Regions from separate parts of the Buttiauxella sp. WJP83 genome, predicted to be linked through region 3. Evidence: predicted binding sites of a transcription regulator. Region 3 holds the regulator's gene; each other region holds the start of a gene.

Region 1 (4,290 bases), 200 kb from region 3:
GTTTTGCACGCTTAGAAGTGGGTATTCAAACTCACATAGTAAGTACGACCAGACTCGTTATACGTTGCGGCACCTGCGCCGTACATATAACCGGCATCGCCGCCCGTGGTTTGGGCATTACCCGCGCGCCAGTGACGTTTGTCGAACAGGTTATCGATACCCGTTGTCAGACTGACGTTTTTGGTCGCATTCCAGGTTCCGCTCAGGCCAACAATGCTATAAGGGCTCACTTCGTTGGTTTCAGGACCCGTCGCAGGTTGGCCTTTGTAGTTGTACTTCTTCGGCTGCTGTTTGCCATACCAGGTGAAGGTCGATTGCACAGAAATATCCTGACGAATCTGCCAGCTCAGCATGGAGTTCCACGTATATGCTGGAATAACTGACAGGCGCTCGCCGGTTTCCTTGTTTTTACTTTGCAGCATGTAGGTAACGTTGTTGGTCCAGTTTACGGTGTTTGAAACTGGTACATTCAATGTCCCTTCCAGGCCTTCAACAACGGCTTTCGGAATATTTTCCCACTGATAAATATCGGTTTTGGTTTTGCCTTTAGAGGTCTGACCGATTGGCGCGTAACCCGCTTCAATTTTGTCGCGGTAGTCATTACGGAACCAGGTCGCCCCCGCAAGCCAGCCGTCACGTTTGAACTCAAGGCCGATCTCTTTGTTGATGCTGGTTTCAGCTTTAAGATCTTCGTTACCCATCATGTAGCAACCCACGCCGGTCCCGCTGGCGTAGCAACCCTGGCCTTTGCTGTACAGAATGTAGTTCGGGTTGGTTTGATACAGGCTCGGCGCTTTATACGCCTGGGCGATACCCATTTTCAGGGTGAAGTCATCGCCTAAACCTTGAGACAGGTTCAGAGACGGGCTCCAGTTATTCCCCACAATGCTGTGATGATCGAAACGCAAGCCCGGCGTCAGCATGGTGCTGTCCGTCAGCTCCATGTTGTCTTCAGCAAACAACGAGAAGATCTCGGCCTGGGAGTACGGGCTACGGTTTGTCCCGCTTGAGCCTGGAATATCGCCGCCCATAAAGGTCTGATTATTCGAAGACAGATCCTTCATTTTCTGCTGGTTCCACTCAGTACCCAGCGTCAGGTTCTGGTTGAAAACGAGATCAATCGGAATATTCACTTCGCTGTGCAATAGCACATCGCTCAGGTCGATATCACTGAATTTATCGCTGGAGAAGATCCCTTCAGTGCCGCCTGCTAACCCTTCCTGCATCCGCGAGTTACGCGTGTGCTCATACTGCACCCAGTTGCTGGTGGTCAGGCCGCTATCCCAACCGCCGTTCCAGGTCAGCGAGTAGCTCTGGCGATAAAGACGGTTGGTCTCATTGCCGTAGTTATCTTTAACGATTTGGTTGGTGTTGGTGTTTTGCGTATCGCCGGAATAGAGGTTGCCCTGGCGGCTGTAGCCCGCATCCAGTTCCAGTGACTGCATTGGCGCAAAGTCCCAACGCACCACGCCGTTCACGTCTTTATTGGTTACACCTTCACGGCCCGCGGGCAGCGTATCCGCGTAAATCCCGGTACGTTCAGATTGGTGACCCTGGTTAATGTCCCAGGCGTCGGCCTGAGTTTTATCCAGATTGCCGTACAAACGGAAGCTGAAATCCCCGCCCAGCGGGCCGCTCAGGCTAAAGTTGGTACGTTTGGTTGAGCCTTCATCATTGTGCTCAGGCGCATTGAGGTAGGTGTTCCAGGAACCGTGCCACTCACCGCTGCCTTTTTTGGTGATGATATTCACCACGCCACCGGCGGCACCGTTACCGTAACGTGCCGCGGCAGGGCCACGAATAACTTCAATACGTTCAACCATTTCAGGCGGAACCCAGCTTGCATCGCCGCGCGTATCACGCTCGCCACGCCAGCCCAGACGCACCGAGTTACGGCTGGTGACCGGTTTACCATCGATGAGAATCAGGGTGTTTTCCGGGCCCATACCGCGGATATCAATCTGGCGACCGTTGCCGCGCTGGCCGCTGGTGGAGTTACCGGTGAGGTTTACGCCCGGCATAGTACGGACGATTTCGGAGATATCGCGCGCCGGTGGGCGCTTTTTCAGTTCTTCAGCGGTGATGGTTGAAACGCCCGGAGCCTGCAAGTTTTGCTCGGCAGCGGTCACCACCATGGTGTCTTCATTTTCGGGGATTTGTGCTGTTGTTTTGCTATCAGCAGCGTTGTCTTCTGCAAAAGCCGGAAGGGCAACGCTGTAAATTCCCATGTTGATAAGCATCGCGAGGGAATACTGGATCTTCTTATTCATTATGGCGGCCTGCTTTTCCGCTGAGCCCGGTGTCATTCCATTCCCAGAGGGAGCGGGCGCAGCATGATTTCACGTATTGATACCGAGATCTGTCCGGCAACGGTCCCGAAATGAGGGATTTGTGCGTTCAAGTTCGGCAATTTATTGTTTTTGCACCAGGAAGCTGGTAGCCCAAAGCGCGGAAATACGCTATTGCAAATGCAAATAATTATCAATAGTATTATCAATATATTTCAGCTTTATTGATCGTTATCATTAATTTCATAGGGTTATGTGGAAGTGACAATTTTGCTTACAGGAAGTGATGGCTGGTGGCAGGAAACGCAGATGCAGGGAATTCCGCTTATTACCTGCGAAAATGATGGCCAGTGTGCAGTCACTTTCTTGTGGCGAGATCCGCAAGGCTGTGAAAAAACATCGCCGATTAAACGGGTCTGGATTTATGTCACGGGCGTCACCGACCATCACCAACGCTCTCGCCCACAAACCCTGGTGCGCATCCCCGGAGCGGATGTCTGGCAATGGCAAACTCAACTCAGCAGCACGTGGCGCGGCAGTTATTGTTTCATCCCATCAGCCAGTGAAGATGATTTCCCGGCGGAAGCCTTCGATGGCATCGTGGCCGAACGTATGGCACTGCGTGAAGGCTGGCGCAAGCTGTTGCCACAGGCGATTGCCGATCCGCTTAATCCTGAAAGCTGGCTCGGCGGGCGTGGGCATCCGATGTCGGCGCTGCATCTTCCTGATGCGCCCAAACAATCCGGTTGGGACAAACCGAACACCCCGCATGCCGCTCCCCTTTGTATTAGCTGGCAAAGTCAGCGCCTGGATAATCAACGCAAAGTCTGGATTTTCTCAACCGGTGACGCACAGCCCGAGCAACGTCCATTAGCCATTTTGCTTGATGGCCAATTCTGGGTGGAAGGTATGCCGGTGTGGCCTGCGCTACAGGCTCAAACGGATGCCGGCGCGCTGCCTCCAGCGGTTTACGTGCTGATTGATGTTATCGACAACGCGACTCGCAGCAACGAACTCCCGTGTAATGCTCAGTTCTGGCAAGCGGTTCAGGAAGAGTTATTCCCGCAGTTACGCGAGCTTATTCTCTGGAATGAAAATCCAGAAACGACTGTGGTGGCCGGGCAAAGTTTTGGCGGGCTTTCATCGCTTTACGCCGCACTCCACTGGCCGGAAAAATTTGGCTGTGTGCTGAGCCAGTCAGGTTCCTACTGGTGGCCGCGTCGTGAGGAGAACCGACAAGGCGGGCTGTTAATCCAGCAACTCGAAGAGGGGTTTGCGTGTGACAAACCGCTGCGCATCTATCTTGAAGCCGGGGTCAGAGAACCTCTCATTCATCAAGTCAATCAACGTTTATTCCCCTTGTTACAACAAACGCAGCGCGATGTTTTCTACTGCGAGGTGGACGGTGGGCACGATGCACTTTGCTGGCGTGGCGGTCTGACAAACGGCCTGGCCTGGCTCTGGTCTGGAGAAAAAAATGGAATTCAGTAACCCTTTTGACGCGCCTCAGGGCCGTTTTTTTATCCTTGAAAATGAAGCGCGACAGTTCAGTTTATGGCCTGAACATTGTGCATTACCGGATGGCTGGATGGTGGTTTGTGAACCTGCATCAAACGAAGAATGCCAGCGTTGGCTACTCGACAACTGGACACAGCTGCAACCCGTAACATTTGCGAAAGAAGGGGTGAGCGGTGAGTGAATTAACCCTGGTGGAACAACAAACTGAAACCCTGCCACTGGTGGCGGCGCAGCCCGGCATCTGGATGGCAGATCAACTCTCACCGCAGGCGAATGCGTGGAGTGTGGCTCATTATGTCGAACTGAACGGCAACGTTAACGAGCCATTGTTATGCCAGGCGATCGTCGCAGGCATGAAAGAGGCAGATACCCTTTGTATGCGTTTTAGCGAAGTGGACGGTGAAGCGCGCCAGTGGTGGGATGCTAACGCAACGTTTACACCACCCATTTGCCACGACTTGCGTGACGAGGCTGAACCTGAAGC
Region 2 (4,290 bases), 1.9 Mb from region 3:
CGACGTTAAAGCGGCGAAAGAGTATGGTGCACGCTTGCTGACACTGCGTGAAGAATTGCAAGACGAGCTGGAAATTGTTATGCGTGTTTACTTCGAAAAACCACGCACGACAGTGGGCTGGAAAGGCCTTATTAACGATCCTCAAATGGATAACAGCTTCCAAATCAACGATGGCCTGCGCATTGCACGTAAGTTGTTGTTAGATATCAACGACTCTGGCCTTCCGGCTGCGGGCGAGTTCTTAGATATGATTACCCCGCAGTATCTGGCGGACTTGATGAGCTGGGGTGCCATTGGTGCACGTACTACAGAATCTCAGGTTCACCGTGAACTGGCATCAGGTTTGTCATGTCCGGTTGGTTTCAAAAATGGCACAGATGGCACAATGAAAGTGGCGATTGACGCAATCAATGCTGCGGGTGCGCCACACTGCTTCCTGTCTGTGACGAAATGGGGCCACTCTGCCATCGTTAACACCAGTGGTAATGGCGACTGCCATATCATTCTGCGTGGCGGTAAAGAGCCAAACTACAGTGCAGCACACGTTGCTCAGGTTAAAACCGATCTGCAAAAAGCGGGGCTGCCAGCCCAGGTCATGATTGATTTCAGTCATGCCAACAGCAGCAAGCAGTTTAAGAAACAGCTGGAAGTCAGCACCGATGTTTGTCAGCAAATCGCTGGTGGTGATAAAGCCATTACCGGCGTGATGATTGAAAGTCACCTGGTTGAAGGCAATCAGAGCCTGGAAAGCGGCGAGCCGTTGGTTTACGGCAAGAGTGTTACCGATGCATGTATCGGTTGGGAAGACACTGAAACTGTGTTGCGCCAGCTAGCGGATGCCGTTAAAGCCCGTCGCGGGTAACTTCTTGCACAGCACCAATAAAAAAGGCGTGGTTTTTACCACGCCTTTTTCACATCTAACGAATTACTTCGCTTTACCCTGGTTTGCTACCGCAGCGGCTTTTGCTGCAATTTCATCAGCATTACCCAGATAGTAGCGCTTCAGCGGTTTGAAGTTCTCGTCGAACTCATACACCAATGGCACGCCAGTTGGGATATTCAGCTCAAGAATTTCTTCTTCGCTCAGGTTATCAAGGAATTTCACCAGCGCACGCAGGGAGTTACCGTGAGCCGCAACAATGACGCGCTCGCCGCTTTTCATGCGTGGCAGAATGGATTCGTTCCAGTAAGGGATAACGCGATCGATAGTCAGTGCCAGGCTTTCAGTTACTGGCAACTCTTTATCAGTCAGGCTTGCATAACGTGGGTCATGGCCTGGGAAACGTTCGTCATCACGAGTCAGCTCTGGAGGCGTGATCGCAAAGCCACGACGCCATTGTTTAACTTGCTCATCACCGTATTTTTCTGCGGTTTCTGCTTTGTTCAGACCCTGCAATGCACCGTAGTGACGCTCATTGAGCTTCCAGGATTTTTCAACCGGCAGCCAGGCCTGGTCCAGTTCATCGAGGATGTTCCACAGTGTATGGATGGCACGTTTCAGCACAGAAGTGTAAGCAAAGTCGAAGGAGTAGCCTTCGTCTTTCAGTAATTTACCTGCCGCTTTCGCTTCAGATTCACCTTTCTCAGATAGATCAACGTCATACCAACCGGTGAAACGGTTTTCGTTGTTCCACTGGCTTTCACCGTGACGAACCAGAACCAGCTTAGTAACAGCCATAGTTTACTCCTTAATAAGCCTGCGATTAATGATAACGATTATCATTATATTGCCGCAAAGGGGCGAGCGGCAATGCTAATCGTTTAACATAGCGAAAAAGAGTGTGGAGTGTAAGGTGGATGTGAATGGTTGTTATATTTTTGTCGCTAAATGGCGGGAAATCCAGCGATTCGAAGAAGAATCACCCTCCCAGGGGGAGGGTGGGGAACTTATAGCGGAATGAATTCGTATTCCGTAATACTCAGATATTCTTCATTAGGCTGTAACCAACAATCGGGTTGTGGCCATTCCGGATGATTTGGGCTGTCAGGCAGGAATTCGCTTTCCAGCGCCAGGCCTTGATATGCGCGGTAAGTCCCTTGCTCCCGAGCAGGCGTCCCATCCAGATAATTACCGCTGTAAAACTGTAATGCAGGTGCAGTCGTGTAGACCGTCATTTGCAGTTTATTATCGCTCGACCAGAGGTGTGCTGCCGGTTGGCTGGCATCGCCCTGTGCCTGCAACAAGAACGCATGATCGTAACCTTTCACCAGCACCTGATCGTTATCACTCAGGAAGTCATCAGCGATGGTTTTCACCGTGCGGAAATCAAAACTGGTGCCTTCCACATCTTTAAGCCCAGCCTGTGGAATGCCGTTGCCGTCCACGGGTAAATAGCTATCAGCCAGAAGTTGCAGGCGATGCTGACGAATATCGTTTTGCTGACCATCAAGGTTGAAGTAGGCGTGGTTGGTCAGATTAACCGGGCATGCTTTGCTTGTTTTAGCGCGAAACTCAACAGTGATGCAGTTATCTTCGGTGAGCGCATAGCGTGCCGTTGCACGCAACTCGCCGGGATAACCCTGGTCGCCATCCTGGGAATCCAGGGTGTACAGCACTTCGTGTTCGTTCTGGCGCACAATACGCCAGCGACGTTTGTCGAAGCCGTCAGGCCCGCCATGTAGCTGATGTGCGCCTTGGTTAGCCGTCACGCTAACGGTTACGCCATCAAGGCTAAACGTGCTGTTTGCAATCCTGTTGGCATAGCGCCCAACCGTTGCTCCCAGATAAGCCGACTGATTCAAATAATCTTCCGGTGTTTCACAGCCGAGCAACGTTTCGCGCACGGAACCGTCTTTCATCGGCACACGACACGACAGCAAAGTCGCGCCCCAGTCCATGACCGAGACCACTAATCCTGCACTATTGCGCAGGGTGGAAATGCGGAATGGCTGCCCGTCAGGAGCGAGCTGTGGCGTTTCTTTTAGCATTGACCCGCGCCCTCCGAAGCTTTGCAGACATAGAAGGTTTCTTTGATGCCCGTTTTCGCTTCGTACTGTTTTGCGACGGCTTGCTGCACCGCTGGAACCAAATCTTCCGGGATAAGCGCAACAATACAACCACCGAAACCGCCACCGGTCATACGCACACCGCCTTTATCGCCGATAGTGGCTTTGACGATTTCAACTAATGTGTCGATCTGCGGTACGGTAATTTCGAAATCGTCGCGCATAGAAGCGTGAGATTCAGCCATTAGCTCGCCCATACGGTGAAGGTCACCTTTTGCCAGTGCATCAGCGGCTTCAACGGTGCGGATATTTTCGGTCAGTACGTGGCGCACACGTTTAGCGACAATCGGATCCAGTTCGTGAGCCACAGCGTTGAATTTGGACAGTTCCACATCACGCAACGCTTTCTGAGTAAAGAAGCGCGCGCCGGTTTCGCATTGCTGGCGGCGGGTGTTGTATTCGCTGCCCACCAGCGTGCGTTTGAAGTTACTGTTGATGATGACAACGGCCACGCCTTTTGGCATTGAAACCGCTTTGGTGCCAAGCGTGCGGCAATCGATCAGCAGCGCGTGATCTTTTTTACCTAACGCGGAGATCAGCTGATCCATGATCCCACAGTTACAACCAACAAACTGGTTTTCTGCTTCCTGGCCATTCAGGGCAATTTGTGAACCATCAAGTGACAGGTGATAAAGCTTCTGGAACACCGTACCCACAGCCACTTCAAGTGAAGCCGATGAGCTAAGTCCTGCGCCTTGTGGCACGTTACCGCTGATCACCAAATCAGCGCCGCCAAAGTTTTTATCACGCTTTTGTAGATGTTTAACCACACCGCGAACATAGTTGGACCACTGTTGCGTGTCATGGCTCAGAATCGGTTTATCGAGAGAAAACTCATCGGTTTGGTTGTCGTAATCGGCGGCGATCACGCTCACCATGCGGTCATCACGTTTCGCACAACTGATCACAGTTTGGTAGTCGATCGCACAAGGCAGCACAAAACCGTCGTTATAATCGGTGTGTTCGCCAATCAGGTTAACGCGGCCCGGAGCCTGAATCGTATGGGTCGCCGGATAACCAAATTTTTCGGCGAAGATGTGTTGGGTATTATCTTTCAGACTCATTTTTTATTCTCCGGATTGGCGAAAGTGGATATCGGAAACGGCACGCAAGCGTTCTGCGGCTTGCTCTGCGGTTAAATCACGTTGGGTTTCAGCCAGCATTTCGTAGCCGACCATAAATTTACGCACTGTTGCGCTACGCAGCAGCGGTGGATAGAAGTGAGCATGCAACTGCCAGTGGCCATTTTCCTCGCCGTTAAACGGAGCGCCGTGCCAGCCCATG
Region 3 (4,290 bases):
ATTGTCGGCTGGCAAACTATCCCAACATGGAATGAACCGGCATTGTTTATCCGGGGCGGCGCGTCTCCTTATGTTGACGAATCGCACCGCGAAACACTGCTTGCACAGTTTCCGCAGGCACGCGCTCATGTGGTTGCCGGTGCCGGGCACTGGGTTCATGCCGAAAAACCTGATGCTGTTTTGCGCGCAATCCATCGTTTTATCGACGGAACAGCAGCAAACTGATTAAAAACAAACCGACTGGCCGTTAGATGCGGCTAACGCGTTGGCGCGCAAGCCATGCTGATGTATGATTGCGCGCTAAAATGCGCCAGAGCACCCCGCTCCGTGCCACCTGAATTCCCTGTCAGTAGTCTAATCATGGCAAAAGAACAAACGGACCGTACTACATTAGATCTGTTCGCGGACGAGCGTCGCCCCGGGCGACCAAAAACTAATCCGCTCACGCGTGATGAGCAACTGCGTATCAACAAACGCAACCAGCTCAAGCGCGATAAAGTACGCGGCCTTAAGCGAGTGGAGTTAAAGCTCAATAACGATGCAGTAGATGCACTTAATCATCTGGCTGAAGCGCGCAATATCAGTCGTAGTGAGTTGATTGAAGAGATTTTACTCGCACAATTGAAGCAGCATCTCAGTTAATTTTTATGCTGTAGCCCAGAATGTGATGTTGCAGTCTGTGCACATCAGGGTGATAGCAATTTCCGCAGCGCTTTGTGTTCTGCTATGATTGCCCTATCTGTGGCCGAATAGCAGCCACCATACCATTAAGTTTCAAGAGGTTATTTTACTCATGGCAATCGTAGGCATTTTTTTCGGCAGCGACACTGGTAACACCGAAAATATCGCAAAGATGATTCAAAAACAGCTCGGTAAAGACGTTGCTGAGGTGCATGACATTGCTAAGAGCAGCAAAGAAGACCTGGAAGGCTTCGATATCCTGCTTCTCGGCATTCCAACGTGGTATTACGGTGAAGCGCAATGCGACTGGGATGATTTCTTCCCGACGTTGGAAGAAGTTGATTTCAATGGCAAATTGGTCGCCCTTTTCGGCTGTGGCGACCAGGAAGACTACGCAGAATACTTCTGTGACGCGTTAGGGACTATCCGCGATATTATTGAACCGCGCGGTGCTGCTATCGTGGGTCACTGGCCAACTGCCGGTTACCATTTTGAAGCGTCTAAAGGTCTTGCTGACGACAATCACTTCGTAGGCCTGGCTATTGATGAAGATCGCCAACCTGAACTGACTGCACAACGCGTTCAACAATGGGTCAAACAGGTTTCTGAAGAACTGAACCTGGCTGATATCCTCAACGCTTGATGCTCGGTGTGACGCAGCGACCTGGCTGCGTCACATTGATAGATTATTCCGATTAAAATAATCGCTACAAATTTTTAACTTTTCAGTTTGTCCCTGTACAATGACCTCCTGACTAAATAGCTAACAAGGCAAATAAATCGCGACTCAGCCGCCATTTTTTAGCTTGATTATGCATAATACTTGCGGTTCCCATTTAGAATTGACAGTTCTATAATGAGACGCATTCATCTTAACGCTCACCCTGAGTCCGAGCGATCCGTTAAGCAACAGGACAATTTCCGCATGACTGACAATAATACCGCATTAAAGAAGGCCGGCCTGAAAGTCACGCTTCCACGATTAAAAATCCTTGAAGTGTTGCAGGGTCCGGTGAACCACCACGTCAGTGCGGAAGACTTATATAAACGTCTGATTGATATGGGCGAAGAGATTGGTCTCGCCACAGTTTATCGTGTACTAAACCAGTTTGATGATGCAGGCATTGTCACTCGTCATAATTTCGAAGGCGGCAAATCCGTATTCGAGCTGACACAACAGCATCACCACGACCATTTGATTTGCCTGGACTGCGGTAAAGTTATTGAATTTAGTGATGATTCAATCGAAGCCCGTCAGCGTGAAATCGCATCACGCCATGGCATTCGTCTGACTAACCACAGCCTGTATCTTTATGGTCACTGCGCTGAAGGTGATTGCCGTACCGACGAAAATGCACACGAAATCAGCGAAAAATAATCCGCACATTTGACCACGCTAACCCGGTGGTCAGATATAAAAAAACCGGTGAGGAAGCTCACCGGTTTTTTTATTGGCTGAACGCGACAATTATTTATTGTTAGCGCGAATTTCTTGCCAGATTTTATCGCATTTGGCTTTAACGGCTTGGTCATTACCGGTACGAGTTGCCTGGATGCAGTTCTGGTAATCCAGGGTACGAACGCTCTCTTTTTGTGCGAACTCCTGGTGTTCCTTCTCTTGACTCAACACATTCAAAACGCTTTGGCATGCCTGAATTTTATCAGGATTCCCTTCGGCGGTATTGATACAGGCGCTATAAGCCTGTTTCAGTTTTGAATCTTCTGGTGCTGTTTTAGGCTGTGCGCAGGCGCTCAAACCTAAAGCCATAACCGTAACCAAAATGATTTTTTTCATGTTCGATATCCTTAACAAAACCGGGCGCGTTAACGCCCGGAATCAAATCAGAAAATGGTAAACGGAGCGATGACTATGAACTTAACATCGCGCTCATCCTGGAAGATGTTGCCGTAACCACCGCCCCAGCTTGGGATGTCGGAGTGGTTGTCGTATTGAGTGAAGTGCAGTTTGAACAGGGTGCCCTTCGCACGACCATCCTGAACGGTGTACAACGCATCAAGGCTATACGCAGATTCTTTCAGACGATTGTCGGCATCGTAGTAGCCGTCAGTTGTTGGTTTAGAGCTTGGTTTAGCATCCCATGCGTAAACATAAGAAGCACCCACAGCCCAACCCGCCAGGTTCCAGTTGCTCAGGTCATACATCGCACCTGCGAACACTGATTTTTCACCGTTGGCGTTGAAGTCAGAACGGTTATCCCACCAGATATCCAGACGACCGTTAGAGGAGGCATAAGTAGGAGTCATACGTTGCAGGAAGTAACCCTGCTGGCCGTCTGCCTTAACAATCGTCCCTTCCAGGCGCAGGTCAACCTGGCCAGCCCGATATCCGAAAGTCAATGCCTGCAACCATGCAGTACCGTCATACAGATCGTTGACACTGCCGTCGGAGACTTTGTCACGTGTGCCGTAGAACTGATAGCTGGTTGACAGCGGGCTGCCAGCCACATCAAATTTGTAACTTGCTTTGGTGAAGTACTGATCGACATACCCTTGGGCCTGGCCGAATGCCGCTTCAAGAATCAGATTATTTTTGAAGTCATACTTCGCACCCAACGAGTGTAGATAATCAACATTGGTGTTTTTATCGTTCTGATAGAACTTGTCCATTTCCAGGTGCCATGGAGCTTTGTACTCGTTGGTCCACATGTAGGAGAAGCTCAGCGCACCGGCATCGGCATAATCAAAGTTTGCCCCAGCTTCAGCACCCTGATAAGTACCAGGCATGAAGCTCCAGTGTGGCGCTAACAGCGTTTGACCGGTTGGCTGGATGTAACCTGCACGAGCCCAAACGGGACCGTACTTGAATTTAGCTGCGGCTTTATAAAGACTCACCCCGCTCTTATCGCCGGAGTAATCTTCATCGTAAGCTTTGTTTGAAGAGGAAAATGCGATTTCGTTCGGGTGGCCGCTGTTGCCATTTTCTGCCATTTCGATAGCAGTAAAGGCCGCGAGATCCAGGCCAAACATGTCTGCGGCATAACCAGACTGGAAGTCCAGGTTGGCGTTCCATGTAGCGTGTGCGAGGTTAGTTTCGTATTTATCTGTGGTGACGTCTTTACGGTCACGCTCACGTTGCCAGTAATAAACACCACCGGTCATCGTTGAGTCATCAATAAAACCTGCTGCACTAGCCTGAGGGATGACAACCAGTCCTGAAAGAGCCGTGACACCTGCGATTGCAAGCGCCAGCGCACTACGTTTGCCACTAAACGTACGCATATAAAATTCCTCTTTGACGTATAAATAATCGCCGGACGTTAAAAGACGTCACATCGCGAAAAAAGTAAAAATGCCTAACGGCTAAAGCGGTTATAAAAATTTTCCCGCATTACTGCTCCCCATAAGACTATTTTTCGCGACGCGAATTATCAACGATTTTGTAAGAGTTCATTCCGATATTATGACAGAGAGCACATAATTTATGAGTATTTGTAACAAATGGCGACTCAAGATGTTTATGCTGAATATTGAGATTATTTACAGACAAAGCTCGACATGAGAGCGCTCACATACCAAAACGAAGAATTTATTATGCTCTCAGATTGACCAAAAGAAAGATTATAAGCGGAGGTCTAAATAACATTAATT

The links. Region 3 encodes Fur, which represses iron uptake genes when iron is present. Its sites were predicted from a motif close to ATAATAATGAGAACNACTATCAA; they were not measured.
Region 1: a site for Fur is predicted at 2,469-2,491, ahead of fes (enterochelin esterase). Genes of this name have one in related genera too.
Region 2: a site for Fur is predicted at 1,701-1,723, ahead of gpmA (2,3-diphosphoglycerate-dependent phosphoglycerate mutase). Genes of this name have one in related genera too.

The regions. Positions count from the first base shown of each region.
Region 1 is NZ_CP110080.1:3,545,987-3,550,276, reverse strand. It holds gene OH773_RS16430 (TonB-dependent siderophore receptor) at 12-2,270, opposite strand; gene fes (enterochelin esterase) at 2,598-3,779, shown strand; gene OH773_RS16420 (MbtH family protein) at 3,766-3,987, shown strand; gene OH773_RS16415 (enterobactin synthase subunit F) at 4,052-4,290, shown strand, end outside.
Region 2 is NZ_CP110080.1:1,418,022-1,422,311, forward strand. It holds gene aroG (3-deoxy-7-phosphoheptulonate synthase AroG) at 1-862, shown strand, start outside; gene gpmA (2,3-diphosphoglycerate-dependent phosphoglycerate mutase) at 926-1,678, opposite strand; gene galM (galactose-1-epimerase) at 1,888-2,928, opposite strand; gene galK (galactokinase) at 2,922-4,070, opposite strand; gene galT (galactose-1-phosphate uridylyltransferase) at 4,074-4,290, opposite strand, start outside.
Region 3 is NZ_CP110080.1:3,347,672-3,351,961, forward strand. It holds gene ybfF (esterase) at 1-225, shown strand, start outside; gene ybfE (LexA regulated protein) at 361-642, shown strand; gene fldA (flavodoxin FldA) at 794-1,324, shown strand; gene fur (ferric iron uptake transcriptional regulator) at 1,607-2,059, shown strand; gene chiQ (ChiQ/YbfN family lipoprotein) at 2,150-2,476, opposite strand; gene chiP (chitoporin ChiP) at 2,524-3,921, opposite strand.